Regions from separate parts of the Comamonas sp. C11 genome, predicted to be linked through region 3. Evidence: predicted binding sites of a transcription regulator. Region 3 holds the regulator's gene; each other region holds the start of a gene.
What was found. The regulator LexA, encoded in region 3, represses DNA repair genes until DNA is damaged. The targets are predictions, from matches to a motif close to ACTGTATNNNNATACAGT.

Region 1 (7,507 bases), 800 kb from region 3:
GCATGCTCGAAGTCCACATCGATATCGGGTGGCTCGCTGCGCTCCTTGCTGATGAAGCGCTCGAACAGCAGATTGCCTCCATGCGGGTTTACCGCAGTGATGCCCAGGCAGTAGCAGACCGCAGAATTGGCCGCCGAGCCGCGCCCCTGGCAGAGAATGCCGACGCTGCGCGCATAGCGCACGATGTCATGCACGGTGAGAAAGTACATCTCGTACTTCTGATCCTCGATCAGCGCCAGCTCTTTGTGCAGTTGATCGTGCACGTCCTTGGGAATGCCCTGGGGATAGCGTCCCGCCGCGCCCTCCCAGGTCAGCCAGGCCAGGGTCTGCGTGGCCGTCATGCCGGGCAGCACGCTCTCCTGCGGATAGTGGTAGCAGATCTCGTCCAGACTGAAGCTGCAACGCCCGGCCAGCTCCAGCGTCGCCTCCAGCATGGCCCTGGGATAGAGCGAAGCCAGCCGCAGACGCGAGCGCAGATGCCGCTCGGCATTGGGCTGCAGTGCAAAGCCACATTCGGCCACGGTACACCCCATGCGGATCGCCGTGACCACATCCTGCAGCGGCTTGCGCGAGCGCGCATGCATATGGACATCCCCGCAGGCCAGCAAGCGCAGCCCCAGCGCCGCGCCCGCCTGCTGCAGGGTCTGCAGCCACAGGCTGTCGTCGGGCGCCAGGTGCAGCTCCGCACCCAGCCAGAGGTTTCCGGCATCAAGATAGCCTGAAGCGTTTTCCAAGCAAGCGATTACAGCCATCAAATCCGATGCATCCAGCATCCCGCGCTGCGGCAGCAGCAGGCACTCGCAGCCTTGATTCAGCAACTGCCAGGGGCTGGATTCATCGACCAGATACTCCCCTTTGGCAGTCCGGCTGCGTGCAACAGTGATGAATTCACAGAGATTGCCCCATCCCTGCAGATCACGCACCAGCACCACGATCCTGAGCAGTCCCCAGGCGAATTCGCTACCCTGAATCAGGTGCAGGCCGCAGTCCCGCGCCGCTTCAAAGGCGCGCACGGCACCGGCTACCGAGCATTCGTCGGTCAGCGCCAGCGCCGCATAGCCCAGGCTTTTGGCCCGGTGCACCAGCTCGGCAGGCGATGAAGCACCGCGCAGGAAACTGAAATGCGAGAGACAGTGCAGCTCGGCATAGGCCAGCGGCCCCCTGCCCATACCCTGAGCCACGGGACTGGCCGGTATGGCGGCAGGCGGCGGCCCCGCCAGCCGCAGAGCGGGAGCCGGTGGCTCGGCCATGATCTGCTCAGCCATACATGCCTTGCGCAAACCAGCTGGCAGGGCTGGCTGTCATGCTCATCAGGTGTTCGCTACGGGCGCGCTCGCGGTAAATCCAGACATGTCCGACCACGGCGTTATAGGCCACGAAATAGTCACGCTCGACGAGACCGGCCGGCGCGCCGGCCTGGGCATCGCCAACCGCATCCCACCAGCCGGACTCCAGCCTGTAGGGCCCTGCCCTGAGCTGCAGCGGCCCATGCCATTGAGGACGATTGCCCTGCACGGGCAAGGCCTGGGGCTGGTGCAGCAGCCAGGGCGGCCACAGGGCTTGCCAGGGGTCGGAACAATCGGGCTGACGGCCGCGATGCATGGCTTGCTGCCTGAGCTGCGCTCCTGCTCCAGCCTGGGTAGTGTCTCTTGCAGCAGCCGGATTCTTGCTCTGCAGCAAAGGTGCAGCAGCTTGCCAGCGCTGCATGCGCTCGGGGCGGTGGTCGGCCAGCGGCTGCACCATCTGCACGGCCTCCTCGCCCCAGCGGGCGCTCAGGCGTTCCACCCATTCATGCCAGGCAAGGCTGTCCGACGGGCTCTGACCCTGGGCGGCAGGCAGGCAGCTCAGCGGCTCGGCTGCCCAGGGCACCGTCTCCAGCGCCTGCAACTCCAGCATGTCCACGGGTGCTAGCCAGCGCTGCTGGCCCAGGTGCTCGCGCAGCAGGCGCTGCAAATGCGCCATGCCCTGCGTGGGCTGGGCTGTGCGGATGACAAGGGCTTCCCAGGCTGGCAGCTCCTGGCCGTCAATACGGCGCAGGTCATGGTGCCAGCGCAATTGCAGCGCCAGCACCGCATGGTGACGGGCCTGCAGCCAGGACTGCAGCGCGCGCAACAGCGGCTGCGCGGCATGAAGCACGGCATCGGCATGGTGAGCCGGATAACCCAGGTCGTGGCGCAGCTCGAACTGCTGAGGCAGCTGCAGCCAGTCAAGCGGCTGGGGCAGCAGACCATAGGCCTCGTCGAGCGCACGCAGAGCCTTGGCTCCAATACGGCGCGACAGCCCCGCGCGCGGCAGTGCGCGCACATCGCCCCAGCACCGACAGCCCAGGCGCAGCAGCACGGCGCTGTTCTGCTCCAGGGCGCTCAGTGTCCATAGCGGCAGGGCATCGGCATGCTGCGATGGCTCAGGCATGGGCAAGGAGACAGGGACGCAGCCGCAAGGCCGGCACTGCTGCAGCCGCAGCCGAGCCAAAGCCTGCCAGGCCGTGTCGCCCTGTCCGCGCAGCGGCTGCAATGCCGCATCGCCGCCCCCGGACTCCGGCAGGCCGGGCACAGCGGCCTGACAGGCTTGCGCAAAAGCACTGTCCAGCCGTGCCAGCAAGACCTCTCTCCCGCCCCAAAGACGCTGCACCATGCTGGTCTCCATGAGCAAGGCGTCTTCGAGCAATGCCACACGCGGCGAAAACTCCAGCGCCCACCAGCAGGCACTCTCAGCCACCGTGCTTGACTCGCTCAGGCAGGCCAGAGGCCAGGCCATCCAGTGCTCTGCACTGCCCATCTCATGCCTCCGTCATCCAAGGCGAGGCCGTTGCAGGAGCGGCGGATGTCATGCGCCCTTGCATGAGCATGGCGGCCTCCTCGCTTTGGCGCGCATGTCTTTGGGCCTGTGCCTGCAGCACGGGCTGCCAGGCCCACTGCGAAAGCGCGAGCTGTATGGGGCGCTCCAGCAAAGGCCCACGGCGCTTCAGAAGCTGTATCCGCAAACCCGGTGCCTGCTGGGCAACGGTGTCTGCCGTAACTCTCTCCAGTCTCAACCGCAATGCGGCGGGGGAGCTCAGCGGCTCGGCCGACAGCTCCTGCCATAGCCACAGAGGCCGGCCCTGCGAAGCGGCGGCCAACTGCAAGCGGCGCAGCGTGGACGCGGGAAGCTCGGGCAACCAGGCCAGCACCGCCAGCACATCCCGGCAATGCAGAGCCTGCTCGCAGGCCCAGGCCAGCTCCTGGGCACCGCGCCCCGGCTTGACCGCGCACAGCCGCTTTGCGTCAATACCGGCGGCCTGCAAGGCCGGAGCAAAAGGCAGATAGGGTGGAGCCACCAGCACCAGCTGCCCCATCCGCGCATCCCCGCGTGAAGCCGCATGCTGCCGGACACGGGCGGCCAGCGCGGGCAACAGCAAGGCCCACTCCGCATGACAGTGCGCGGGTTGCTGCAGCTGAATCAAGGCATTGCCGGGCCAGCCGCCGCCCGGCAACTCGGCATCCAGCGCAGCATGACCGCTGGGCCAGACCTGAGGGCCGGCGCCGGACTGCCAGTCCGTTCCGCGCCAGACACCGGGAATCCGTATGGCGGACAAATGCGGGCTGCCCGCAGCGGGCAGACCTGGCCGCACGCCCTGCTCTGCCCCTGTTTGCTGCCGGACAGACTCCATCATTCCGGGCGGTGAGCCAGGATGGGCAAAGGATGTCAGGGACTGGGTGTGCATGCGAAAATTCTTAAATACTGTACAAATATACAGTTATTCAAGTTTTAGCGCAAAACAAGACCTTAATATCGGCAGCAGATACGGCCGGCTCTTGTAGACCGGACGTCGTTCGCTATCAAAAATACTTTTTCAGGATGACGCACGCAGACGCGGCAACGCACGCCGCACTGCGGCGTGATGCACAGAATTTTGAAGAAATACCGGCTTAGCGCCCGTCAATCAAGCGCCTGCAGCTATCAAACTTGAGGCCAGCCGTCCCGGGCGGAACTCGTGGCCAATGCCTTCAATTCAGCGACGCCCTGTCAACATTCAGGACCGAATTGCGACCGGCATCTGGCATCAACTGGGCGCAGGCCTCGCACCATTCGGCCACGGCGACCTCCAGCATGGAGCCTCCCTGCCCCAGCGTGGGCCAGCGGCGCAGGCAGTCGTTCATGATGGCCTGCAACTGCCACAAGGCCTCACGGTTGACCAGGGCCAGCTCGCTCATGCCCAGAGCGTCATCCTTGAAGAATCTCAGGACATCCAGTTGCTGACTGGGATGAGAGCCTGCTTCGGCCAGTTGCTTTTGCAGCTGCGCAAGATTGCTCTCCACGGCCACCGCCGGCTGTGCATCGGGCATTTGCTGCCATTGCTCGGGAAAATCGAGCCTGAGTTCGCTCCATTTGCGCAGCGCAGCCTCCAGGGCCGCAATGCTGTGCGAGAACTCGGCCTGCAGCGGCGCCAAGGGCTTGCCGGGACTGATTTCGTCGTAGAGCAGCGGCAGAATCTGGTGCACCAGATCGGCCGGATAGCTTTTATGGTTCATGCGCAGCATCAGCGACAGACGCTGGCCCGGCATCTCCGTGAATTTCTCGAAGAAGGCCGAGACCACCTCGGCCAGCAACAGCACCTGACCCATGGACGAAATGGCATGGCCCTTGATGCCACGCGGATAGCCGGAACCATCCATGCGCTCATGGTGCTCGAGCACGGCAATCTCCACTGCACGCGAATACAGTTCGGTGCTGCGCACCACCAGCATGGCCGTGACGGAATGCGCGACCAGATGCTTGCGCTCCTCGCCGCTCAAGCGATAGTCCGGGTCGGTCCAGACGGGGTCCATGTAGAGCATGCCCACATCGTGCAGCAGCGCGGCCGTGGCCAGCGGCACGCATTCGCGCTCGGTCCAGCCGTTCTTGAGCGCCAGAAAGATCGCCACCAGCGTCATCTGCAGGCTGTGCTGGTAGAGGTCGGAGCGCTGCTCGCGCATGACGGTGAGCTTGAAGGCAATGGCCCGAGGCAGCAGCAGGCCCTTGAGCGGCGCCAGCAGACGCTCGATATCGCCGAGGGACGCCACCATGCGCTGCAACAGATCGACCTGCTCGCACAACTGGCGCGCCAGCGCGACCAGGGACGCCACGTCGACCAGATCGCCCGTGATCAGGTTGGCATCGATCGGGTCACGCAGCTTGTGCATGACCAGACGGTCATAGAGACGACTGTCAACACGTGTGCCTTTGTCTACCAGTTTCATGCCCTTGTCGGTATAGATTGCATCGCCCGTCATCACCTCCGTATGCTCGGCCATATCGGTGACTGTGCGCAAAAAATGTACATCGGTCTCGTGCCCTTGCGCACCAGCGTTCTCACTCATCAAAGCGCTCTGTTTCTGTCTGCTCAATCAAACCCAATTGTTGCAGATTGCAATAATTTGTGGGCCGCAATTAAAGCAAAAACAGCTTGCATCGCTTGCCCTATCGACCCCGACAGCTATTAATTCTGCCAATGCGGCAGAAAAAGGCGCAAAAAAGAACCGCCGCAGCGGTTCTTGCCCGTGAGAGCGGCACCGCTTATTTCAGCAGCGTCACACCCGTCTTGGACTGGATCTCGTCAAAGCTCACGCCATCGGCCAGCTCCACCAGCTTCAGACCTTCGGGAGTCACGTCCATCACGCCCAGATCGGTGATGATGCGATCCACCACGCCCAGACCCGTCAGCGGCAGGGTGCAGCTGGGCAGGATCTTCAGGTCGGTCGTGCCGTCCTTTTTCTTGGCCACATGTTCCATGAGCACGATGACGCGCTTGACGCCCGCCACCAGGTCCATGGCCCCGCCCATGCCCTTGACCATCTTGCCGGGAATCATCCAGTTGGCCAGATCGCCTTTTTCGGACACCTGCATGGCGCCCAGAATGGACAGATTGATCTTGCCGCCGCGAATCATGGCAAACGACTGGTCAGAGCCGAAGATGGCCGAGCCGGGAAGCGTGGTCACAGTCTGCTTGCCGGCGTTGATCAGGTCGGCGTCGACCTGGTCTTCGGTCGGGAAGGGGCCGATGCCCAGCATGCCGTTCTCGGACTGCAGCCACACTTCCTTGTCACCCGTGTGGTTGGCCACCAGTGTGGGAATGCCGATACCGAGGTTGACGTAGAAGCCGTCTTCGAGTTCTTGGGCCGCGCGCGCGGCCATCTGGTCTTGGGTCCAAGGCATGACAGCTCCTTATTTCTTCTCGGTGATGGTGCGCTTTTCGATGCGCTTTTCGGGGTTGGCGTTGTGCACGATGCGGTGTACATAGATGCCGGGCAGATGGATGTCGTCGGGGGCGATCTCGCCGACTTCCACCAGTTCCTCGACCTCCACCACGCAGACCTTGCCGCAGGTGGCTGCCGCAGGGTTGAAGTTGCGCGCCGTCAGGCGGAACTGCAGATTGCCGCTCTTGTCCGCACGCCAGGCCTTGACCAGGGACACATCGGCCACGATGGCGCGCTCCATCACATAGGTCTCGCCGTCGAATTCGCGCAATTCCTTGCCCTCTGCCACCAGCGTGCCCACACCGGTCTTGGTGAAGAAGGCGGGAATGCCGGCGCCACCGGCGCGCATCTTCTCGGCCAGCGTGCCCTGAGGCGTGAACTCCAGCTCCAGCTCACCGGCCAGGTACTGGCGCTCGAACTCCTTGTTCTCGCCCACATAGCTGGAGATCATCTTCTTGACCTGGCGGGTGTCCAGCAGCTTGCCCAGACCAAAGCCGTCCACGCCGGCGTTGTTGGATGCCACCGTGAGGTTCTTGACGCCGCTGGCGCAAACCGCATCGATCAGGGCCTCGGGAATGCCGCACAGGCCGAAGCCGCCAACAGCCAGCAATTGCCCGTCGGCCACCACGCCCTGCAGCGCCGCTTCTGCGGATGGGTAGAGCTTTTTCACACATGTCTCCTTGAAATTGGATGCGCTACGATACTACGTACTTGAGTAAGTAGTTTTTCGTAAAGAGCAGTACCATGGTTGTGGATTACCGGCTGGCGTTCGATGCCGCCCCTGTAGGTCTCGTCATCTCGCGCAACCGCATCATGATTGACTGTAATCGGCAATTGTGTGAAATGTTCCATGCCTCGCGCGAGGTACTCATAGGACAGACCTTCCAGGTGCTATACCCCAGCGTTGACGAATACGAGCGCCTGGGCGCGCGCATCGCTCCCATCCTGAACACCACGGGCATCTATTCCGACAACCGCATCATGAAGCGCGCCAATGGCGAGGTGTTCTGGTGCCATGTCAGCGGCCGCACGCTGGACCGCAACGACCCCCATGCCTCGGGCATCTGGAGCTTCGAGGACCTCTCGGCCCATCGCCCCGTCAAGGCCGAGCTCACGGGCCGCGAACGCGAAGTGGCTGCACGTCTTCTCGAAGGCATGACCAGCAAGGAAATCGGCAAGGCACTGGCCATCAGCCATCGCACCGTGGAAATCTACCGCGCCCGGCTGATGCGCAAATATGGTGCCTCCACCGCAGCCGATCTGGTGCACAAGCTGGTAGCCGGCTGAGCCGC
Region 2 (7,507 bases), 2.3 Mb from region 3:
TGTCTTGCGCGGCGCAACTAGCGACTCTTCAGACAACCCATGATCGAATTGATTCTAGGGTAAGCGAGAACTTGCCAGATACGCAGTTTCCGTTACGGGAATCGGGGCAAGCGGGCGCAAAGCCAAGCCTGGCGCAGTTTTTCAGCCTTGGCTGGCACCGAATTGGTGCATTTTTAGGTTGCGCTTCACTGCTGTCCCGGCATGGCCTTGAAGCGCACGGTAAACAGCGCCCCCGGTGGGGCATGACCGGGCCTGGCATCCTGCAGCAGCACTTGCGCCCCATGCTGACGGGCGATTTCCATGACGATGGGCAGGCCCAGACCGGAGCCGTCGGCTTCGGAGCCCAGTGCCCGGTAAAAGGGCTGGAAGATCAGTTCGCGCTCGCCCAGCGGTACGCCGGGGCCGGAGTCCTCGACCTGCAGCAGCAGGATCTGGCCGAAATGATCGGCCTGCACGCGCACGGTGACCATGCCTGGCTGTTCGTTGGTCGATGGTGTGTAGTTGATGGCGTTGTCGACCAGATTGCGCACCAGCTCAGTCAGCAGCGTGGCATTGCCGTTGAGCCAGACGCCGGGCGTGCTGGCACCGGCACCCTCGTAGCCCAGGTCTATGTGCTTGTCCATGGCGCGCGGCAGGCAGTCCTGCACCACGTCGGTGACGATGCGCACGAGGTTGCAGCCCTGCATGGCGGGCACGGCGCTCTCGGCCCGTGCCAGTGCCAGCAGCTGGTTGACAGTATGCGTGGCACGCATGCTTGAGCGGCCGATCTGCGCCAGCGAGCGTTTGAGATCTTCGGTATTGGTGCCCTCGCGTTGGGCCAGGTCGGCCTGCATGCGCAGGCCTGCCAGCGGGGTCTTGAGCTGGTGGGCCGCATCGGCCAGAAAGCGTTTCTGCGTGGCGATGGAGTCGTGCAGGCGCTGCAGCAGATCGTTGACCGAATCGACCAGCGGCACCACCTCCAGCGGCACATCCTTGTGATTGATGGGCGAGAGATCTTCGGGCTTGCGCGCGCGTATGCGTTCTTCGAGCCGGTGCAGCGGCTTGATGCCGCGCGCCAGCGCCAGCCAGACCAGCAGGGCGGCCAGCGGCAGGATGACGAACTGCGGCAGCATCACGCCCTTGATGATTTCCGTGGCCAGCACGCTGCGCTTTTCGCGTGTTTCCGCGACCTGCACCAGGGCGTTGGGCTCGCCGGGCAGGGGCATGCGCACCCAGATATAGGCCACGCGCAGATCGATGCCCTTGTATTCCTCATCGCGCAGCAGCACCGAGCCGGTGGGCGTGTCCTCGTCGACGGCGGGCGGGCGGGGCAGGTCGCGCTCGCCGGCCAGATATTCGCCCCTGGTGCCGCTGACCTGGAAGAACACCGTGTCCGATTCATCGGCGCGCAGGATCTCGCTGGCCGACTGCGGCAGATTGAACTGCACCTTGCCGCGCTGAACGATGACCAGCTGGGCCAGGGCCTGGGCGTTGTACTCCAGCGCGCGATCGAAGGGCTTGTTGGCCAGACCCTGGGCCACCAGCCAGGTCAGTGCCAGGCTCACGGGCCAGAGCAGCAGCAGTGGCGTGAGCATCCAGTCGAGGATCTCGCCAAAGAGGGATCGCTGCTCACGCTGAAAGATTTTCATGCTTGTAAAACTGGCGTATTCCAACTCAGGGATGGCCAGCAAGGGCCGCCCCGCAGCAAAGGCCATCGTCCCCTCGGGGGAAGCGGCGGGGCCGCCTAGGCGCAGCCGCTCAGGGGGGAGCTATCTTTTCCAGGCAATAACCGAGGCCGCGCACGGTGGCGATGCGGATCGGGCCTTTCTCGATTTTCTTGCGCAGGCGGTGGATATAGACCTCGATGGCATTGTTGCTCACCTCCTCGCCCCATTCGCATAGACGCTCCACCAGCTGGTCCTTGCTGACCAGACGGCCTGCGCGCTGCAGCAGCACCTCCAGCAGGCCCAGCTCGCGCGCCGACAACTCCACCATCTTGCCGTCGATGGTGGCGACCCGGCCGGTCTGGTCATAGACCAGCGGGCCGTGCTTGATGGTGGAGCTGGCGCCGCCCATGCCGCGACGCGTGAGGGCGCGCACGCGCGCTTCCAGCTCGGACAGCGCAAACGGCTTGGCCATGTAGTCGTCGGCACCATAGTCCAGGCCCTGTACGCGCTCTTCGATCGAATCGGCGGCCGTGAGAATCAGCACCGGCAGCGCATCGCCGCGCCCACGCAGGCGCTTGAGCACTTCCAGGCCGTGTACCTTGGGCAGGCCCAGATCGAGAATCAGCAAATCGAATTCGCTGCTGGTCAGCAAGGCGGTATCGGCCTCGCTGCCATTGGCCACATGGCTGACGACGGCGCCCGAGCTGCGCAGCGTGCGCAGCAGGCCGTCTGCCAGCACCTGGTCGTCTTCGGCAATCAGTATGCGCATGTGTGTCTCCTGCTTGTTATGTGTGCCTGTTTGCACTTTTGCTGCCATTGTAGGGATGGCCCATGGCTGTTCGGGGCAATTCTCGACAGCCGCTTACAGGTGTCGAATCTCAGTAGCCTTCGGCATAGGCTTCCAGGCCCAGCGCGACCACGGTGGCCACATCCGCTCCCACGGCTTCACGAAACTCGGCCTCGGCCTGGCTTACGGCGTCGTGAAAAGCCTGCAACCAGGCCAGACCGGCATCGGTGAAGCGTACGCGCCTGGCGCGCGCATCATGCGGGTCGGTCTCGCGCGTGACCAGGCCCCAGGCTTCGCACTGCGTCACCAAGTCGGCCATGGCCTGTTTGGTCATACCGGCCTTGTCGGCCAGATCGGTGAGCCGGTCGCCAGCCAGCGACAGATGGCGTGTGATGTGGATATGGGCTGCCCCCACCTTGTCGCGCGCCGCCAGATTGGATAGCGCCAGCGGCACCTCCACTGCGCGCGCCATGAGCTGCAGCACGCGCGCATCGAAGCGGCGCATGGCATGGCCGAGCAAACGGCCCAGATGGGTCTGGCGCCAGGCATCGGCGGGCGGGGTGACGGGGGCTATTTCTGACATGGATAAATAGTAAGGCAAACTGACTAAATATTTAAATAAATATGCAGTATTGGCCTCTAAACTACTGTTCAAGCATCCAGCCTGAATGCAAAAACAGGACTGGCCACAGACAGTCATTCACCTACTCCGGAGCCTGATATGAACGCCATCGCCAAGACCAACGACGCCAACAGCGAAAAAGCCAAAGCCCTGGCTGCAGCCCTGGCCCAGATCGAAAAGCAGTTCGGCAAGGGCACCATCATGAAGCTCGGCGAAGGTGAAGCCATCGAAGACATTCAGGTCGTCTCCACCGGCTCTCTGGGTCTGGACATCGCTCTGGGCGTAGGTGGTCTGCCCCGTGGTCGCGTGATCGAAATCTACGGTCCCGAATCCTCGGGCAAGACCACGCTGACGCTGCAGGTCATTGCCGAGATGCAGAAGCAGGGCGGCACCTGCGCCTTTATCGACGCCGAACATGCGCTGGACACCAGCTACGCCCAGAAGCTGGGCGTGAACCTCAGCGACGTGCTGATCAGCCAGCCCGACACCGGTGAGCAGGCCCTGGAAATCTGCGACAGCCTGGTGCGCTCGGGTGCCGTGGACCTGATCGTCATCGACTCGGTGGCCGCCTTGACGCCCAAGGCCGAAATCGAAGGCGAGATGGGCGACGCCCTGCCCGGCCTGCAGGCCCGCCTGATGAGCCAGGCCCTGCGCAAGCTGACGGCCACCATCAAGAAGACCAACTGCATGGTCATCTTCATCAACCAGATCCGCATGAAGATCGGCGTGATGTTCGGTTCGCCCGAGACCACCACCGGCGGCAATGCGCTGAAGTTCTATGCCTCCGTGCGTCTGGATATCCGCCGCACCGGCACCATCAAGAAGGGCGACGAGGCCATCGGCAACGAAACCAAGGTCAAGGTCGTGAAGAACAAGGTCTCGCCCCCCTTCAAGACGGCAGAGTTCGACATTCTGTTTGGTGAAGGCATCAGCCGCGAAGGCGAGATTCTGGACATGGGCGTGAACGCCAAGATTCTGGAAAAGAGCGGTGCCTGGTATGCCTACAACGGCGAAAAAATCGGCCAGGGCCGCGACAACTCGCGTGAGTTCCTGCGCGAGAACCCCGCGCTGGCCATCGAAATCGAAAACAAGGTGCGCGATAGCCTGGGCATCAAGCTGCTGCCTGTGGAAGGTGCAGCGGCTGCCGAAGCCAAGCCTGCCAAGGGCGGCAAGGGCAAGGTGGACAAGGACGGAGTGATTGAAGGCTGATTCTTCCCTGAGGCGCTATGCGCCTTTCGCGAAAGGGGACGACATCCTCGCTGCGATGCGGCCCTTGCTTGATGTCCCTGGCTTGGTGAGCGCCAGTGTTTGAGTGCGGGCCTCATTGCTCAAAAGGTTTGCCATCTTTGCGCAGGTTCGTCCTGCGCCTTTTTGTTTCTGGAGATGTGTCGTGAGCTTTGCCAAGCTTTCACTCAAAGGCCGAGCCCTGAAGCTGCTGGGGCAGCGCGAGCATTCGCGGCTGGAGCTGCAGCGCAAGCTGGCGCCTTATGTGGAAGAGGGTGATGACCTGCAGGCCATTCTCGACGAGCTGGAAAAGCGCGGCTTCATCAGCGTGCAGCGGGTGGTGGATTCCGTCATTCACAGCAAGTCCAGTCGCTTTGGCACGGCGCGGCTGGTGCAGGAGTTGCGCAGCAAAGGGCTGGACGATGAAGTGGTGCGCAACGCGAGCGAGCAACTGCGCGATACCGAGCTGGAACGCGCCCGCGAGCTGTGGCGCAAGCGCTTTGGTACGCCGCCTGCCGATATCAAGGAAAAAGCCAAACAGCTGCGCTTCATGGCTTCGCGCGGCTTTTCTTCTGCCGTGGCATCGCGGGTTTTGCGCGAGGCTCCATACTCGGCGTTCGACGAAAGTGATGACGCGGGCTGAGAACTGCACGTAGCCGGCGACTGTTTGACTCCGTGACGGAAAGGACAATGCATGCCCTCAACTGCCTCGAATTCTGATACTCCGTCCGCATTGCGCGTGGGTCTGAGTGCCGGCAAATCGCTGCTGGGCGGCCTGATGCTGGGTGCCTTGCTAGCCCTGGTGCTGGGCTGCGGCGCGGCCGTGTTCTATTTCTCCCGCCTGATGGCCGATTCTGGCCAAGGCATTCATGCCTCGGCGCATACCGGCATCTACGGCGCCGTGATCAGCCTGCTGATGTCGCCCCCGTTGCTGGTGGCCGTGGTGCTGATCTTCATCATCCCCGCCTACCTCATGGTCGGTCTGCAGCTGGGCCGCGCCCGCGCGGCAGGCAAGCTGGTGGCGCGCTACGGCCAGGGCCTGGCCGAGCGTCTGGCGGCCATGCTGGCACAGCGCATCGAGGCCCTGCCCAGTGCCCATCAGGCCCTGCACAAGGCGGCCGACCTGCTCACCGTGGGCGCGGCGATGGAGCATCTGCAGCCCTGGGTGGGCAACGGGCGTGCCGTGCAGTTCGTGGTGCGCAGCGTGCTCAATCGCCTGCCGCTGGCCGACCTGCTCGAGGAATGGGGCCACACGCGCGCCCAGTGGGGCAGCGAAGGCGGCAAGGACGATCCGGCGCTGCGCGCCTTTCTGGGCGCCCGCATCCAGGAGATGCTGCAGGCTCTGACCGAGCCGCCCTGGACGCTGTTGTGGATCTTGCTGGCCGGGCATGCCGCCGTGCTCGGCTTGGGCATCTGGCTGACGGTCTGAGGGCCCGGGCGGGCGCGGTGCCGGCCTAATCCCGGCTGCTGCGCGTTGCCCACCAGCAGACCAGCGAACCCAGCGTTACCAGTGCCACGCCTTGCCAGAAGCTCCAGCCCGGCAGCACCTGCAGCAGGGCGCTGGCCATCAGCGCCGAGAGCACGGGCGTGAAATAGGACGCCGCAGCGAGCAGGGCCAGCTTGCCATGCTGGATGCCGTGCTCCCAGCAGCTGTAGCCCAGTGCCGTGAGCGCCCCGACCAGCAAGACCTGGCCGGCGGTCAGCCAGGTCCAGAGCATGGGCTGTGGCTCGCCCAGCATCAGCCATTTGAGCCACAGTGCGATGGCAGTCCAGGTCACGAACAGGCCTACGGCGTTGAAGCCTGCGCCATAGCGGCGCGCCAGCAGCGAGTAGGTCGGCCAGAGCAGGGCGGCCGCAAAACCCATGCCATAGGCCAGCGGGTTGCCCAGCACATGGCTCCACATGACCGGCAGGCTGAAGCTGTCGCCGCCCAGCACGCGCGCCAGACCCCACAGGCAGATCAGCACGCCTGGCCACAGCCACCAGCGAGCCGCCTGCTGGCCGCACAGCACAGCCAGCACGATGGTGAGGCTGGGCCAGAGATAGTTGATGAGCCCGATTTCCATGGCCTGGCTGCGGTCGTGGGCCAGGCCCACGGCTACGGACAGGCAGATTTCATAGACCACGAACAGCAGGCCGCAGCCCCAGAGATAGGCAGGGTGCATGCTGCGCCAGCGTGCCAGCTCGCGCCAGCCTTTGCGCCCGCGTGCTGCGGCAATGCAGATGGCGGCCATGGTGTAGAGGCAGGCCGCGCCGCCGACGGCGCCCAACGGCTCGGCCACGGCACGCATCAGGCCCACGGTGCAGCTCCAGCAGAGCACGGCCAGCAGGCCGATGAGCGTGGCACGCCGGGCGGCGGCTTCAGTGGGGTTCATGAGGATGCGCTTTTAAAACAGGAGCTCTGTGCGCAATATAGACAATGATTCGATGCATCTTCTGCATTGAACTCCTTGGCCGAAGAGCGCTGCAAGCTATTGATTTTATTGTTTGTCCGGAGCGGGGCCAAGTGCTGATCGTCGCCGCGAAGTCAATAAAAAACGGCCCTTAGGGCCGTTTCAGCAGATGCGGGGCGTGTTCAGAGACCCAGCATGATCTGCAGGTTCTGCACGGCGGCGCCGCTGGCACCCTTGCCCAGATTGTCCAGACGCGCGATCAGCACGGCCTGGCGGTATTGCTCGTTGGCAAACACGCGCAACTCCAGCTTGTTGGTATTGGCCAGGGTGTCGGCGGCCAGCTTGTTGTCGTCCGTGGGCGGCAGCACGCTGACCCAGTTGGCGCTGGTGTTGGTCTGGGCGTAATGGCTGGCCAGTGCATCGTGCAGGTCGGCGGCCTTGGGTGCGCCGGGCAGCAGATCCAGGTGCAGCGGCAGCTGCACCAGCATGCCCTGGGCAAAGTTGCTCACGGCGGGGATGAACACGGGGCGGCGGGTCATGCCGGTGTAGTGCAGGATTTCGGGAATGTGCTTGTGCGACAGGCCCAGCGCGTAGGCCTCGTAAGGGGCGGCATCACCGCCTTCATAGGCTTCGATCATGGTGCGGCCGCCGCCGGTGTAGCCGGACACGGAGGGCAGGCTCACGGGGTAGTCGGCGGGAATCAGGCCGGCAGCCACCAGCGGTGCCAGCAGGGCGATGGCGCCCGTGGCGTAGCAGCCGGGGTTGGAGACGCGGGTGGCGCTCTTCACTGCGTCGAGCTGGCCGGCACGCAGTTCTGGGAAGCCGTAGACCCAGC
Region 3 (7,507 bases):
TAATAAGAGCATCAACCCAATGCGTGAGGCCAGCCCATCAACTCCAGCATCAGGCTGATTCTGACCTTGGTCGCCGGCAGGCTGCTCACAAGGCTATCTCGCGCTCCCTCGGCCTGCACCACCTGCCCCTCCTCGCACCGGGTCGTGATGCGCAAAGCCATGCCCTGCGCCTGCGCCCAGTCCAGGGCTGGCCCCAGCGCCTCATGGATAGTGCCATTGCCCGTGCCGACCACCACCACGGCACGCACGCCTGCCGAATTCCAGGCCTGCATCACCGCCAGCGCCACGGCGCTGCTGCAGCCCGCATGGCTATGAAGCAGCTCCACCAGGGGCCAGTGATCTGCGGGCGGTAAAGCGATTGCAATGGAGCTGGCCGCAACGACCCGGGGCAGGCCGCCCGTTGCCCAGCGCAGCCGCCCCTCCTCCACCCAGCCCTGCGGGCCGGCGCCACTGCCATCAAAGGCATCCACACGGTAGGGATGCACCTTGCGCACCTGGCGTGCACTGAACACCCGACCCGCCACCACGGCAAGCACACCGCGGCCAGCAGCCTGCGTGTCGGCCGCACAGGCCACGGCATCGCGCAGATTGCCAGGGCCGTCGGCCGAAATCGCTGTCGCCGGGCGCATGGCGCAGGTCAGCACCACGGGCTTTGCCGGGTGCAGAACACATTGCAGAAACCAGGCGGTTTCCTCCAGGGTGTCGGTGCCGTGGGTGATGACAATACCGCTCACATCATCACGCGCGAGCAGCTCGGCACATCGCAGCGCGAGTGCATGCCAGGTCGCGTGATCCATATCCTTGCTGTCCAGCTGCGCCAGCTGCTCCGCCTGCAGCGACGCCGCAGCAACGCCTTCCAGGTCCGGCACGGCCTGCAGCAGCTGAGCCACGCCCAGCTGGGCCGCACGGTAGCCCACACTGGTGCCAGCCTGCTCGGCAACTCCGGCAATCGTGCCACCGGTGCCCAGGATGACGATATTTTTGTCACGTTCCACTTGCAGTCCTCTTCAAACTGATTAAAAATACAGGTACTGGATGAACACACAGTATTCATCATCGATCGATCAAGGAATGCCCATGGACCACCCCAAGCTCACTCCCCGCCAGCAGCAGATTCTGGACCTCATCCAGTCCACCATCGCTCGCACGGGTGCGCCCCCTACCCGGGCCGAGATTGCCAGCACCTTTGGCTTTAAGTCGGCCAATGCTGCAGAAGAGCATTTGCAGGCACTGGCACGCAAGGGCGTCATAGATCTGGTCAGCGGCACATCGCGCGGCATCCGCCTGCGCGCCGATACCGTGCGCACCATCAATGCGGCACGCGGCGCCAGCTTTGCGCTGCCGCTCACGGCCCTGGCCCCGCTGGTGCTTCCCCTGGTCGGCCGCGTCGCTGCCGGCTCGCCTATTCTGGCCCAGGAACATATCGATCAGAGCTATTCGGTCGAGCCCAGCCTGTTTGCCGCCAAGCCCGATTACCTGCTCAAGGTCCGCGGCATGTCCATGCGTGACGCGGGCATCATGGACGGCGACCTGCTCGCGGTACAGGCTACGCATGAAGCGCGCAACGGCCAGATTGTGGTGGCCCGCCTCGGTGACGACGTGACCGTCAAGCGCTTCAAGCGCACGCCTCAGGGCATCGAGCTGCTACCCGAGAACCCAGACTACAAGATCATTCACGTCGATCCTGAAGAGCCGTTCGCCATCGAAGGCCTGGCCGTAGGCCTTATCCGCAACAGCATGTTCATGTAACGGGCAGACGGCGTCCCTCCGTCTATGCAGCGGAGGCACCGAGCCTCCTTCCCTCTCAAGCCCAGGTGGTAGGCGCGAAGCCGTTGAGCTTCGCCCTGGGCGGAGCTTTGCCGAAAGAACGCAAACCTGCCCTTATCCATGCCGCGAGGTCATCAAAAGGAGTTGCCAAATGGGATTCGCCACATCACTGCAGGCTTTGACACGCCTGACCATGAAAAGCCTGCCTGCCACGCTGTCGCCCAATCCGAACTTCAGCTCCGATGACGCAAGCGAAGCCGCTGCAGAGCCCGTATCCTTCACTGCCAATCGTCCAATGGCGAAGCAGATCGGCATCCCTGTCATGCGCGCCAACCGCGGCCGCAGTCGCCTCGGCAGCAATACACTTCGCCCGCAGGCCTTTGCTGCGACCCCAGAGCTTCAATCGCCAATAATCGACCAGTCGACACAAGCTGCTTCTCCACGACTTCTCAAAATCGTGCAGCGAGAACCGCGCAGGCAACCCGAATGTCTGCTGATCTGCGGACGCATGGCCGATGTCTGCGCCGCGCTGGAGCGTATGGCACTCCATGAGCAAACGGCCCCGCAAGTCTGAAAGCACAATGAGGTTTGCCTGCCTGCACTTATGCAGCCCCGAACCCGACCCGAAATAGGCCTGCAGGCAATGCAACAGGGCTTCCATATGCATCCAACAAGAAGCCATCGCAACGCTCTTGGCCCATCGGCCGGCAGATATGGCGCCAGACAACGCTGCCAACAGTGCATAGGCGAAAAACTCGATGTCGCCAAAACAGGCCCTCAGTATTGGCGCCGAACGATCTGGATCGCCATGTAAATTATTTGCTGATGCTCTGCCTGCCCCTGCCCGCCGGAGCGCATTTTGCACAAGCCTCGCAGCCTTCTAAACTCCTTGTCAGGCACGAATATCCGTCAGAACAGATACCCGGATCAGGGTATTGCGGCACCTCTTCGACAGTGGAAACATTCATATACACATGTCAACGAGGGCGTCTTATGAGTGCCTACCGCAAGCTCTTGCAGCACATACAGGCCAAAGACGCCAATGGAGACCTGCGCCTGATTCTGGTCTATCAGAGTTTTGATGAGATCGACATGCCGCATGGCGTCTCCATACGCCCGTCTGCCATTTACTTTGAAACTGCCGATCACCAGGAGGTCAACTGGCTCAATCCACAGCAGTTCGAGATAGAGGCCACTGGCGAAATCCTCAATCGCGTTCCTCCTTCGCCCGAGGAATGAGACGATTCGACGAGACCGCCCCTCGTTACAGAGTCTTACATCCTGTCTGCAACTCTGCTGCATTCAAAAAATTAGGCATTGCGCGGCTCCAGGTATTGGAATAAATTGATTTCCAGGCACATCTTCCGGCATCAGGAGGTTGAACATGTTCAAGCACCTGCTCATTCCCACCGATGGCACCAAACTGTCAGAGGCTGCCGTGCGTGCTGGCGTTCTGCTTGCGCGTGAACAAGGCGCCAAGGTGACCGGCCTGTATGTCATGCCCGATTACCGCGCCATCATCTACGGCGCAGACGCACTGCTGACTTACAACAGCGCAGAGTTCGAGCGCAGTGCCAACAGCGATGCAGATGCGGCTTTGCAGTTCGTTGACCAGATTGCCAGACCTGAAGGCGTACCCTGCAACTTTGTGCGAGTCACCCACGCCTCTGTTTACCAAGCCATTGTTCAGCAGGCGCAGGAATTGCAATGCGACCTGATTTGCATGGCTTCACACGGTCGCAAAGGTATCGGCGGAATTTTGCTGGGCAGCGAAACCCAGCGCGTTCTGACCCACAGCCATGTCCCGGTGCTGGTACACCGGCCTGCCTCAACCGGCAAACATTAAGGAGCCAGAAATATCGAATGGCAGTCCTGCCTGTCGCACGCTCGCCTCGATACAAGGCGGGCACAAGCGACTTGCAAGTCATGGCTGCAAAATGCAGGCCCGCAAGTCAGAAGTTGCTGGCCGCACCCGATGGGGCAACCTGTCAACCGTTCAAACGCGTCAGCAACAGTGCAAGAGCGATAAACGGCGATTGAGGCCAAAGTAACGCCTCTGCCAACTATTCAAATGCATTGACTGTGTGAGCTGCAGAACCGGATCGAGAGGACCCCGAAACTTGCCCGCCTTGCGCGGGCATTTTTTTGGCTGCTAGGCACATCGCTCCGATACTTCTCCCAATCGCTCACGATGCCCAGGCAAGGTGAACAGAATCTGGAGATTCTGCGAGTCCATTTGCTGCACCACGATGGAGCCGTCTTCGTGCAGATAGATCCGCACAGTGTGTTCATCATCCAGATCCCAGTGCGCAACGCTCGTATTCACCCCCCGCCAGCCATGCTCCTCGCACAGCCGACGCCGGCGCAAGGCCTTCAAAAATTCCTGCGAAGCACCAAGCTCTGCATTGGTTTGCACCCAGCTGTCGATCACCAGCTCATAAGCCATCTGCTGCGTATGGCAAGGCTTGGCCAGCTTCATATGCCTGATCCAGGCATCTAGACGGGAGGCAAAAGTGTATTGCAGGTGGTGGGACATGGGCTTTTTTTGAATTCAGTAGTGCATCGGGCCAGATCGCCGCTTGCACATCAAAATCAGAATTTTCCTACGCCCAATTTACCGAAAAGTGCAGCAGAAACAAAATCTACATCACCAAAAGGTTCAGGGTTTAACACTGCTTGATGACTGACCTGAGAGACAACTGGCAACGCGAGACTGGCCAGAGCCACGGTGAACCCTGAGCCTGCACGATGACATATCTCAGGATTGGATAAGCTGGCTCCTGGACGCTTGCCAACTGCTCAGCCACCGCATTGCCAAGTATTTCGGGAGTACCTACCGGTGACTTGCTTGTTGGAATTCAGGCAAGGCGTTTCAGCCCTGCTTTCGATGACTCAGGCCTAGAGCATCGCCATCCGGAAATTCAATGCGCCTCTCTAAAAATTGTCATCATCAGGCAATTTTTACCCTCAAGCCCATACCGGCTCAGGATAGATTTCATTAAAAAAATCTATCTTTTCACTCAGTTACTTAGCACGGCCACTTCATCAAGAAAAGATGACAGCGGCACCGGCAAAGCACCTCCTCGGCGCTTCAAAGAAGCTCACACATCAGATCTGGTCTATCCATTGGCGCGATCTGTAAGTGCCTACATACTTCCTTACATCCTCTTGATACAACATCAGTCAAATGCAATGAAATGTCAGCTCGCAGGTCCTGCGGCAAGTCGTTGAGCAACAGGGAGTTTCGTCATGAGAAAAGTTAATCCTGCCGCCAAGAACGCGAACCGCGCTTTTGTCCGTCTGCACACGTATGTGACCAAGCAATTCGACTGGGATCTCTTCACCAAGGACTACCGGGTAGTCCTGCACACAGACGAGGATGGAGGCGTCACGCTCTACATCGTCAAGGTCTTCGACAAGGATGGACAGCCTGCCGCACTGGGACCAAAGATCCCTAACCAGATTACGTTCTCTTACCGCCAAGCTCCCATCATGTCGGTATGGACAGAGTTCTTCAACGACGGCAAATTCAGTTGGCGCAATGTCTCCTGCCGCTAGGGCGCGGCGGTGGTGGATGGAGGCCCGGCTGTCGGCATAGACACCCGTCGCTGCGCCAGGAGCGCCATCCTGCCCAACACATTCAGGAGAGTTGCATGACCCGCTTCCAACCGATGCTTGCAACTGCTGCCCTGCTCAGTCTCATGACGCTACATCTCAGCAGCAGCTCCATGGCACAGGCCGCCTTTACAACCCCGGGCGGATACACCAACTCCTACAGCGGCCAGATCACGGGCAACGGTATCGTGCAATACGGGCTCGAAACTCGGCCCTTCCAGCGCATGACCGTCACGCTCAACACCAACAACCCATCCAGCCAGATGAACGTCTTCAAGGACGGCTCTGCCCAGCCTCTATGCCAAGGCTCGGCCAACAACAACATCTGCACCTTCCGCATCGAGCGTGGTGCCAGCTACCGTGTGCTGATCTTCCTCACGCGTGAAGCAGCCCTGCGCGGCGAAAGCGCACGCTTCACGCTCACCACCGAAGAAAGCACCTGACGGCCTGACGGCCGTCAAGAGCACCTCAGTCCGTAGCTTGTAAACTGGTTTCAACAGATTCAAAGTGAAAGCCCGTGACACGATATGGAAAACTTTCCCAAAGACATCTACACCGAGCCCACGCCCGATGTGAATACCCTGGCCAACCTCGGTCCCCTCACCGGCATGGCCGGCATCTGGACCGGCAAGCGCGGCCTGGACATCAACCCCAAGGCTGACGGCCCCGAGAAGCAGGCCTTTATCGAGCATATGGAATGCCAGCCCATCGATGCGCAAACCAACGGGCCGCAGCTCTTCTATGGCCTGCGCTACCACACGCGCATCGTCAAGCCCGACGACGTGGAAACCTTTCACGACCAGGTCGGTTACTGGCTGTGGGAGCCTGCCACCGGCAACATCATCCAGACCCTGACCATCCCGCGCGGGCAGACCGCCATGGCCACGGGCAAGACCACGGCCGACGCTACCAGCTTCACCCTCAGGGCCGAGCGCGGCTCCACCGTCAACGGCATCTCCAGCAACCCCTTTCTGGAGCACGCATTCAGAACCGACGCCTATACCATCACCGTCACCAAGCACTCGGACGGCACATGGTCGTATGAGCAAGAAACCACGCTGACCATCCCCGGCCGCAGCGAGCCCTTTGCCCATACCGACCGCAACACCTTGCACAAGATTGGCGAGCCCACTCCCAACCCCACGGCAAGGGCTGCAGTTGAAATCTGATTAGCGCCATCCAAGGACTCCATGCCCCGGCCGAATTCGCTGGCTCCACAGGTTGCACGCTCCTTGACTACCGCATGGCCCGCAATGGCCTTACGCTGCTGGTCATGGCCCTTATGTGCAAGTAGGCGCTTGCCTTCAAACTGGCCTGTATGGATGCCCTCAATCTGGTCGCGAAGGCTGCGGCGCACTGCGTTCAAGACCTTGATACAGGGCAATGCCCACAGATGAGCGCATAGCAGCCATTTGCCGAACCTGAATTGCGGTCGCCCACCCTGCGCCATGTACAGCCGATCGTGACCGAGCTCAGGCAGGCCTCCTTCGACAGCCTGCCGACCGGCAACAGCCGCAGGGAATGCTGCGCATGACCTTCGGTTAGTCTGCTTTTGATAGCTTCTAACGCTTTATGGATAAGGGCTTTAGGCGGCTTTTATCTGCTACTTCATGAATTTGATTTCCATCAAGAAACCGTCTGAATACTCATTTCAAGGTGTTGCATTAGCAGCCCTGGAGTGTGAGTATGAGTTCAGTGATCGATCGAATTGATTTGGCAACAAGACGCGCACCTATGCGCAAGGAGGCTGGATATGTTCAAGCACATTTTGATTCCTACGGACGGCTCTAAGCTCTCTGAGGCCGCGCTGCGCGCGGGCATACAACTGGCCAAGGAACAAGGCGCACAGGTGACGGCGCTGTATGTGATGCCGGATTACGCAGCCATGATTTACGGAGCCGAGGCGCTGATCGCCTACAACTCTGCAGAGTTCGACAAGAGCGCCCAGAAGGAAGCAGATCAGGTGTTGCAAGCTGCCCTGGACATTGCCAAGACCGAGGGCGTGGCCTGCCAGACGGTGCGGGTAACGAATATCTCCATCAATCAGGCCATCATCAAGCAGGCGCAGGAGGGTAACTGCGATCTGATCTGCATGGCATCACACGGCCGCAAGGGCATTGCCGGC
Region 4 (7,507 bases), 2.0 Mb from region 3:
CCGCGCGCAGGCCGCTGGCTGGGTGAGGCATCGAACATGGGCTTGTGCATGGCTGGCTCCATCGACCGCTGGTGAGCGCTAGTGCAGGCGTTGGCAACGCCCCCGCCTAGATATCGACCTCCACGGCATCGCCATGCAGCTCCATCAGCTCGCGACGGGCGGCGGCTTCGCCCTTGCCCATGAGCTTGGTGACCACGGCCTCCGACTGTGCAAAGTCCAGATTCATGAACTGCACCGGCAGCAGACGACGCGTATCGGGGTTCAGCGTGGTTTCCCACAGCTGTTCGGCATTCATCTCGCCCAGGCCCTTGAAACGGCTGACCTGGCATTTCTCGCGCGGCACGCCGTCCTTGGCGCATTTCTCGATGATGGCATCGAGCTCGCCCGCATCGAGCGCATAGACCTTGATGGCCGGCTTCTTGCCGCGCGCAGGCACGTCCACACGGAACAGCGGCGGCAGCGCCACATGGATGTGACCGGCTTCGATGAGCTTGGGGAAATGCTTGAAGAACAGCGTCAGCAGCAGCACCTGGATATGCGAGCCGTCCACGTCCGCATCCGAGAGAATGCAGATCTTGCCGTAGCGCAGGCCGGACAGATCGGGCTCGTCATTGGGGCCATGCGGATCCACGCCGATCGCCACCGAGATATCGTGGATTTCGTTGTTGGCGAACAGCCGGTCGCGGTCCACCTCCCAGGTGTTGAGCACCTTGCCGCGTAGCGGCAGGATGGCCTGGGTTTCCTTGTCGCGGCCCATCTTGGCGCTGCCGCCGGCAGAGTCGCCCTCGACCAGAAACACTTCGTTGACGGCTATGTCCTTGCTCTCGCAATCGGTCAGCTTGCCTGGCAGCACGGCCACGCCGCTGCCCTTGCGCTTTTCAACCTTCTGGCCGGCCTTCTGGCGGGTCTGAGCGGCCTTGATGGCGATCTCGGCCAGCTTCTTGCCCCAGTCCACATGCTCGTTGAGCCACAGCTCCAGCGCCGGGCGCACAAAGCCCGAGACCAGGCGCACGGCATCGCGCGAGTTCAGGCGCTCCTTGATCTGGCCCTGGAACTGCGGATCGAGCACCTTGGCGTTAAGCACATAGCTGGCGCGCGCAAACACGTCGTCGGGCATGAGCTTCACTCCCTTGGGCAGCAGCGAGTGCATGTCGATGAAGGCCTTGACGGCCTGGAACAGGCCGTCGCGCAGGCCGCTGTCATGCGTGCCGCCCGCCGTGGTGGGAATCAGGTTGACATAGCTTTCGCGCAGCGGCGCGCCGTCTTCGGTGAAGGCCACGCACCAGGCCGCGCCCTCGCCTTCGGCAAAGCTGTCGTTGTTCTTGTCGGCAAAGCCCTCGCCCTCGAACAGGGGAATGACGGGCTCGCCATGCAGGCTCTGCGCCAGATAGTCGCGCAGGCCGCCCTTGAACTGCCAGCTCTGGGTATCACGCGACTTTTCGTTGATCAGCGAAACGGCGACGCCGGGCATGAGCACGGCCTTGCTGCGCAGCAGATGCACCAGCTCGCCCATGGGCAGGGCCGAGGACTCGAAGTATTTGGCATCGGGCCAGGCACGTACCGTCGTGCCCTGCTTGCGCTCGCCGGCCTGCAGAGGGCGCACCTTGAGCGGCTCGATCACGTCGCCGCCCGAGAACACCAGCGTGGCCACCTGGCCGTCGCGGTGCACCTGCACCTCCAGGCGCGTGGCCAGCGCATTCGTCACCGACACGCCCACGCCGTGCAGACCGCCCGAGAAGCTGTAGGCGCCGCCATTGCCCTTGTCGAACTTGCCGCCCGCGTGCAAACGCGTGAACACCAGCTCCACCACGGGGGCCTTCTCCTCGGGGTGCAGACCGAAGGGAATGCCGCGCCCGTCGTCCTCCACACTGTAGGAGCCGTCGGCATGCATGGTGAACTTGATTTTCTTGCCATAGCCGGCAAGCGCCTCGTCGGCTGCGTTGTCGATCACCTCCTGCAGGATGTGCAGGGGGTTGTCGGTGCGCGTATACATGCCGGGACGCTGTTTGACAGGCTCCAGACCCTTGAGAACGCGGATCGAGCCTTCGGAATATTCGTTGGACGGTTTGACTGCCATGGGGGCGGATTGTAGTAGCCTCTCCGGATGAGAGCTGGATAAATTCACAGTTGTTTACTCCCAATACTCTTGCACAAAGCCCGAACATCTGTCTTGGCAACGTGTTTTTACCGGGTCTTTATCGCTGCGGATACTCTTAAAACAATAGCATTTACCGCATGTCACTCATGCGTTATGGATAGTTTCAAATCCATATCTATTGCATGGATTGCGCAAGGCGCTCACTTTTTATTTTTTCTGCCCGGCTCCAGCTCCCGCGCCGCAGCTTGCCGGTCACGCATTCTGGCAGGCCAGCCTGCCACGCATGTGACGGCCTGTGCAGGCGCAAAACAGCTTGTTTCGTTAAAGTGGCAAGTTGACCGCTCCCCAGGCCTTTTTTCGCACACACGGCATGACTACAAAGACAACTCAAGCCCCCATGTCCATGGCGCAGATTCTTCTGTGCGGTGGCGCCATCGTCACGCTCTCCATGGGCATACGCCACGGCTTCGGCCTCTGGCTGCAGCCCATCACCCAGGAGATGGGCTGGACGCGCGAGAACTTTTCCCTGGCCATTGCCGTGCAGAACCTGTCCTGGGGCATCCTGGGCATCTTCGTCGGCATGCTGGCCGACCGCATCGGCGCCTTCAAGGTGCTGATCGGCGGCTCCATCCTCTATGCGCTGGGCCTGGCCGGCATGGCGCTGTCTCCCGATGCCACCGTGTTTTTGCTGACCGCCGGCGTGCTGATCGGCGCGGCCCAGGCCGGCACCACCTATGCCGTGATCTACGGCGTGCTGGGCCGGCAGATTCCTGTGGCGCGGCGCAGCTGGGCCATGGGCGTGGCCGCTGCGGCAGGCTCGTTCGGCCAGTTCTTCATGGTGCCCGTGGAGGGCAAGCTGATCGCGCAGTTCGGCTGGTCCAATGCCTTGCTGATACTGGCGCTGTTCGCGCTGCTGATCGCCGCCCTGGCCTTTGGCCTGCGGGAGCCGGGCTTTGGCGGCAGCACGCCCATCAAGCGCGAGCAGACCGTGGGCCAGGCGCTCAGGGAAGCCTGGACCTACCCCAGCTTTCTGCTGCTGATGGCGGGCTATTTTGTCTGCGGCTTCCAGGTCATGTTCATCGGAGTGCACATGCCCAGCTATCTGAAGGACTTCGGCATGGCGCCCCATGTGGCCAGCTATTCGCTGGCCCTGGTCGGCCTGTTCAATATCTTCGGCACCTATCTGGCCGGCAATCTGGGCCAGAAGCTGCCCAAGCGCTATCTGCTGTCGGGCATCTACGGCCTGCGCTCGGTGGCCACCGTGGCCTTTTTGCTGGCCCCGCTGTCGCCCTGGTCGGTCTATGCCTTCTGCGCCGCCATGGGCTTTCTGTGGCTGTCCACCGTGCCGCTGACCAATGCCACCATCGCCCAGATCTTCGGCGTGCAGCATCTGTCCATGCTGGGCGGCTTTGTCTTCTTCAGCCACCAGATCGGCAGCTTCCTGGGCGTATGGCTGGGCGGCTATCTCTACGATATCAACGGCAACTACGATATGGTCTGGTATATCTCGATTGCCCTGGGCATTTTTGCCGCCATCGTCAACCTGCCCGTGCGCGAGGCAGCCATTGTGCGCGGCACGCCCAGCGCCGCCTGATTCCGGAGACACCACATGCAGCTCAAACTCTGGCAACGCATCTCCATCTGGTGTGCCGTGCTCGTGCTGCTGCTGGCGGTGTTTGCCCTGTATCTGCAACCGGAATTCATGCTCACACTGGCAGACCAGGTCTGGGCCTGCTTCTGAGCTCATGGGCAAGCCGCCCGGGCGGCATGGCCGGGAGAGAGCATGACCCGCATCATCATCACCGGAGCCTCGGACGGCATAGGCGCCGAAATGGCCCTCCAGCTGGCACAAACCCATCAGAGCCGGCTGCAGCTGACGCTGGCCGCGCGCAACGCCGGCAACCTGCAAGCCGTGGCAGAGCAATGCCGGGCCCTGGGGGCGCAGGTGCAGGAAGTTCCCACCGATGTGAGCGAAGAGGCCCAGTGCCGTGCCCTGATCGACGCCGCCGTGCAGCAGTTTGGCGGGCTGGACGCCCTGATCAACAACGCCGGGGTCTCGGCCCATGCGCTGTTCGAACAGGTCAGCGCGCAAGACCTGGGCTGGTATGAGAGGCTGATGCGCATCAACCTCTGGGGCAGCGTCTGGTGCACCCATGCGGCGCTGCCGCACCTCAAGGCCAGCCACGGCTCCATCGTCGCCGTGTCTTCGCTGGCCGGGCTGATCGGCGTACCGGGCCGCACGGCCTATAGCGCCAGCAAGTTCGCCATGGCCGGCTTCTTCGAAGCCCTGCGCATCGAACTCAAGCCCGCCGGCGTGAGCGTGACCACCGCCTACCCCGGCGTGGTGGATACGCGCATCCGCTACCACGGCTACAACGCCAGAGGCGAGGCCGCAGGCGTCAGCGGCCTCAGGGAAGACGGCGCGATGACGGTGGCCGAATGCGCGCGCCTCATACTGGACGGCATGAGACGCCGCCAGCGCGAGGTGGTGATGACCGGCAAGGGCAAGCTGGGTCGCTTCATCAAGCTGATCGCCCCGGGCATGGTGGAAGACATGGCCCTGGCCGCGCTCAAGGACGATGTGAAGCCGCACTGAGCCGACGCGAGCTGCTGCCGACGCAGCGACGCACAGGACATGCAAGGATTGGGCTGCGGGCACTGCTATAGTTTTCGCAAGATGACAAGCAACTCCCTGCCTCCCACCCCCGCCACCATTGCGGCGATTTCCGCCGGCCACTGCGCGCAGGCGCCCTCCGCCTGGATTGCCCGCTTTGCCCATCTGGTACGCCCGCAGGGCTCGGTGCTGGACCTGGCCTGCGGCATGGGTCGCCATACGCGTTTCTTCTCGGCCTTGAACCACACTCTGACCAGCGTGGACAAGGCACCGGAGGCGACCCGGTCCGTGGCGGATATCGCCGAGACGATTACCGCCGATATCGAAAACAACGCCTGGCCTCTGACGGGCCGCAGCTTTGACGGCGTGGTCATCACCAACTATCTGTGGCGTCCGCTGTGGCCGCTGATTCTGGACAGCGTCAAGCCCGGCGGCGTGCTGCTCTACGAAACCTTTGCCCAGGGCAACGAGGCCTATGGCAAGCCCTCGCGCCCGGACTTCCTGCTGGCTCCCGGCGAGCTGCTGCAGGTCTGCGCCGGCTGGAACGTCGTCGCCTACGAACACGGCCTGCTTGAGCAGCCCACGCGCGTGGTGCAGCGCATTGCCGCCATCCGGCCCGATGACGCGGCCGCAACTGCCGCACCAGCAGCACTGCTGCAAGCCTGACGCCCTCCTTCTGCATCCACCTGCACCCGACTGCCATGCCCGCCTACGCCCTGCTGCTTGCCCACGACGAGCACCCCAGTCCTGATACAGAGTGGCCCGCAGAACCCGGCGGCAGTTGCGACGGCTGGGCCGAATGGTTCAGCAGCACGCCGCTGCTGTTCAGCGTGCTGCTGGGCGATGCACGGCATCTGCCCGAACTGGTCCCCTGCAGCGCCTACCAGGACAAGCAAAGCCTCGCGGCCCTGGCCGCGCCCATGGAACAGGTTCAGGCCCGCTGGCAATGGCTCAGGGGCGTGATGGAACCACTGCCGGCACACTGGCCAGGCTCTGTCAGCAGGCAATGGCAGGAGATTGACCGTGTCATCCGCACCAGCGCGCGCCAGTGGCTGCTGCTGGACTGCGCGACGCTATGTCCGCATGACTTTGACGAAGCGGAGTTCACGACCTTTTTGCAGGCCCAGCGCGAGCTATGCCGGCAATGGAGCTGCAGCGGCGCCGAGCTGCCCGAATCCCTGCAGGCCTTGAAGCGGGCGCCGCAATCCCATCTGGGATGGTGGAGCGGCTCGGTCATTGCCCGCACCAAGGTCATCGAGCAGCAAAGCGAAGAAGACTGGCCCTCCTGGCTGGCCGATCACTACGAACTGCGCCACCATGGCGCCTGGGACGAAGCGACCGAAAGCTATTACGTCATGCCCAGGCTGCACCCGCGCACAGGCCTGAAGCCGCAAAACGAGGCCGAGCGCGACCACTGGCCTGTGGGCATGGTCACGCCCTATGGCCGCTGGCTGCAGCGCCCCGTGGAAGGCGCGAGCATGACTTTTGTCTCCGGCGAGCATCTGAGCGTGCACTATCCCGAGACCACGCCGGGCGAAGGCGCAAGGTCCGGCATCAAGGATTTGAACGGCATCTGGCTGGTATCGCCCTCTGCGGGCTATCGCGACGCCTATGCCGTCACGCCCCAGGTGATGGCCTGCCGATCACCGGGGCAGGAAAACATGCAGGACCTGCGCAGCCTGCCCGGCCTCGCGCTGCTGCACGAAGGACTCGGCAGCATCGACTACAACAAGGAACAGGACGAATTCATCCGTGCCGAAAAAGGCCCGTACAGCAACTCGTGCCAGTTGCTGCTCAAGCCCGACGGCCACCCACTGTTTGATGCGGGCCGCTATGAGCACATCAACGACTTCAGCACCAAGACAGACCTGGCCGTCGCCTGCGTCCGGGAACCCTTTGTCAACGAGCAGGGCGAGCAGGAGTTGCGCATTCTCGAAGGCGTGATTGACATCCGCGGCCAGGAAATCATCCCCTGCCGGTTCAAGACCATAGAGCGCGGCTTCAGCAGCTCGCCCCCCAAGATATTTCCCGGCCGCAAGCTTCTGGCCATCACCGAAAAAGGCGAGCCACGCATCTTCGGCACCAAAGGCAAGCTGCTGGCCGCCCCTGATATCTGGTGCCCGCCGCTGAACTGCAGCCCGAAGAAAAATGAACTGCTCGCCTTTATGGGCGAGGGAGCTGAGGCCGAGCTGGTCCTGTTCTCCATCCGGGATTTCAGCATCACCCGCACCGGGGAAACCTGGGAGGACTACCGCAATGCGCTGCGCGGCATGTTCAAGGGCCTGGGGGGCGACGCCCCCGAAGCCACGACCATGACCCGCGCAGAACTGATGGAAGCCGAAGATCCGGCCTGGATGCAGGACATATCGCGCATTCTTTGCCTGAACGACGAAAGCCGGGCTGCAGACCTGCTGCAGCAATGGCGCGACTGCGTGGCGGCACCTGATCCTGACGACATGGGCCGGGACGAAGATGACGAGAGTGACCCCGATGTCATGCATCTGCCCGCTGGTGAAAACGCGCTGACCCTGTACTGGGTGCATCTGCTGGCCGTTGCCGGTCAGTTCGCCCGCTTTGACTGGAAGGATGCCGACGGCATTGCAAACACGCACTGGCTGCCCGGCACCGATGACTGGCAATGGGACACGCCCGCTGACGGTGTTGAATCGGGCCTGGAGAACATGGCCGAACATCTGGCCGGCCGCCAGCTGGCCCTGATCAAGCTGGCCACCGATGACGACAGCCTGCGCGTGACCGTGGTGCGCGCGGCCGATGCCGAGGACTTCATGGAGCGG

Region 1: imuA (translesion DNA synthesis-associated protein ImuA) is a predicted target of LexA. The motif match lies at 3,720-3,737, and genes of this name have one in related genera.
Region 2: recA (recombinase RecA) is a predicted target of LexA. The motif match lies at 3,080-3,097, and genes of this name have one in related genera.
Region 4: NOX35_RS06725 (DNA topoisomerase IV subunit B) is a predicted target of LexA. The motif match lies at 2,111-2,128, and genes of this name have one in related genera.

What each region holds. Positions count from the first base shown of each region.
Region 1 is NZ_CP101743.1:2,678,300-2,685,806, reverse strand. It holds gene dnaE (DNA polymerase III subunit alpha) at 1-1,265, opposite strand, end outside; gene NOX35_RS12280 (hypothetical protein) at 1,258-2,778, opposite strand; gene imuA (translesion DNA synthesis-associated protein ImuA) at 2,780-3,703, opposite strand; gene NOX35_RS12270 (HD-GYP domain-containing protein) at 3,987-5,339, opposite strand; gene NOX35_RS12265 (3-oxoacid CoA-transferase subunit B) at 5,536-6,174, opposite strand; gene NOX35_RS12260 (CoA transferase subunit A) at 6,184-6,885, opposite strand; gene NOX35_RS12255 (PAS and helix-turn-helix domain-containing protein) at 6,960-7,502, shown strand.
Region 2 is NZ_CP101743.1:5,736,775-5,744,281, reverse strand. It holds gene NOX35_RS26525 (sensor histidine kinase) at 186-1,628, opposite strand; gene NOX35_RS26520 (response regulator transcription factor) at 1,738-2,415, opposite strand; gene NOX35_RS26515 (MarR family winged helix-turn-helix transcriptional regulator) at 2,525-3,016, opposite strand; gene recA (recombinase RecA) at 3,155-4,264, shown strand; gene recX (recombination regulator RecX) at 4,446-4,922, shown strand; gene NOX35_RS26500 (hypothetical protein) at 4,974-5,708, shown strand; gene yddG (aromatic amino acid DMT transporter YddG) at 5,734-6,654, opposite strand; gene argC (N-acetyl-gamma-glutamyl-phosphate reductase) at 6,855-7,507, opposite strand, start outside.
Region 3 is NZ_CP101743.1:3,473,684-3,481,190, forward strand. It holds gene NOX35_RS15915 (asparaginase) at 12-995, opposite strand; gene lexA (transcriptional repressor LexA) at 1,078-1,749, shown strand; gene NOX35_RS15925 (hypothetical protein) at 1,919-2,341, shown strand; gene NOX35_RS15930 (hypothetical protein) at 2,761-3,006, shown strand; gene NOX35_RS15935 (universal stress protein) at 3,152-3,613, shown strand; gene NOX35_RS15940 (hypothetical protein) at 3,920-4,303, opposite strand; gene NOX35_RS15945 (hypothetical protein) at 5,017-5,325, shown strand; gene NOX35_RS15950 (DNA breaking-rejoining protein) at 5,421-5,825, shown strand; gene NOX35_RS15955 (FABP family protein) at 5,910-6,551, shown strand; gene NOX35_RS15960 (universal stress protein) at 7,136-7,507, shown strand, end outside.
Region 4 is NZ_CP101743.1:1,456,047-1,463,553, reverse strand. It holds gene NOX35_RS06730 (lytic transglycosylase domain-containing protein) at 1-50, opposite strand, end outside; gene NOX35_RS06725 (DNA topoisomerase IV subunit B) at 107-2,077, opposite strand; gene NOX35_RS06720 (MFS transporter) at 2,496-3,692, shown strand; gene NOX35_RS06715 (hypothetical protein) at 3,708-3,839, shown strand; gene NOX35_RS06710 (SDR family oxidoreductase) at 3,882-4,694, shown strand; gene NOX35_RS06705 (bifunctional 2-polyprenyl-6-hydroxyphenol methylase/3-demethylubiquinol 3-O-methyltransferase UbiG) at 4,734-5,378, shown strand; gene NOX35_RS06700 (hypothetical protein) at 5,414-7,507, shown strand, end outside.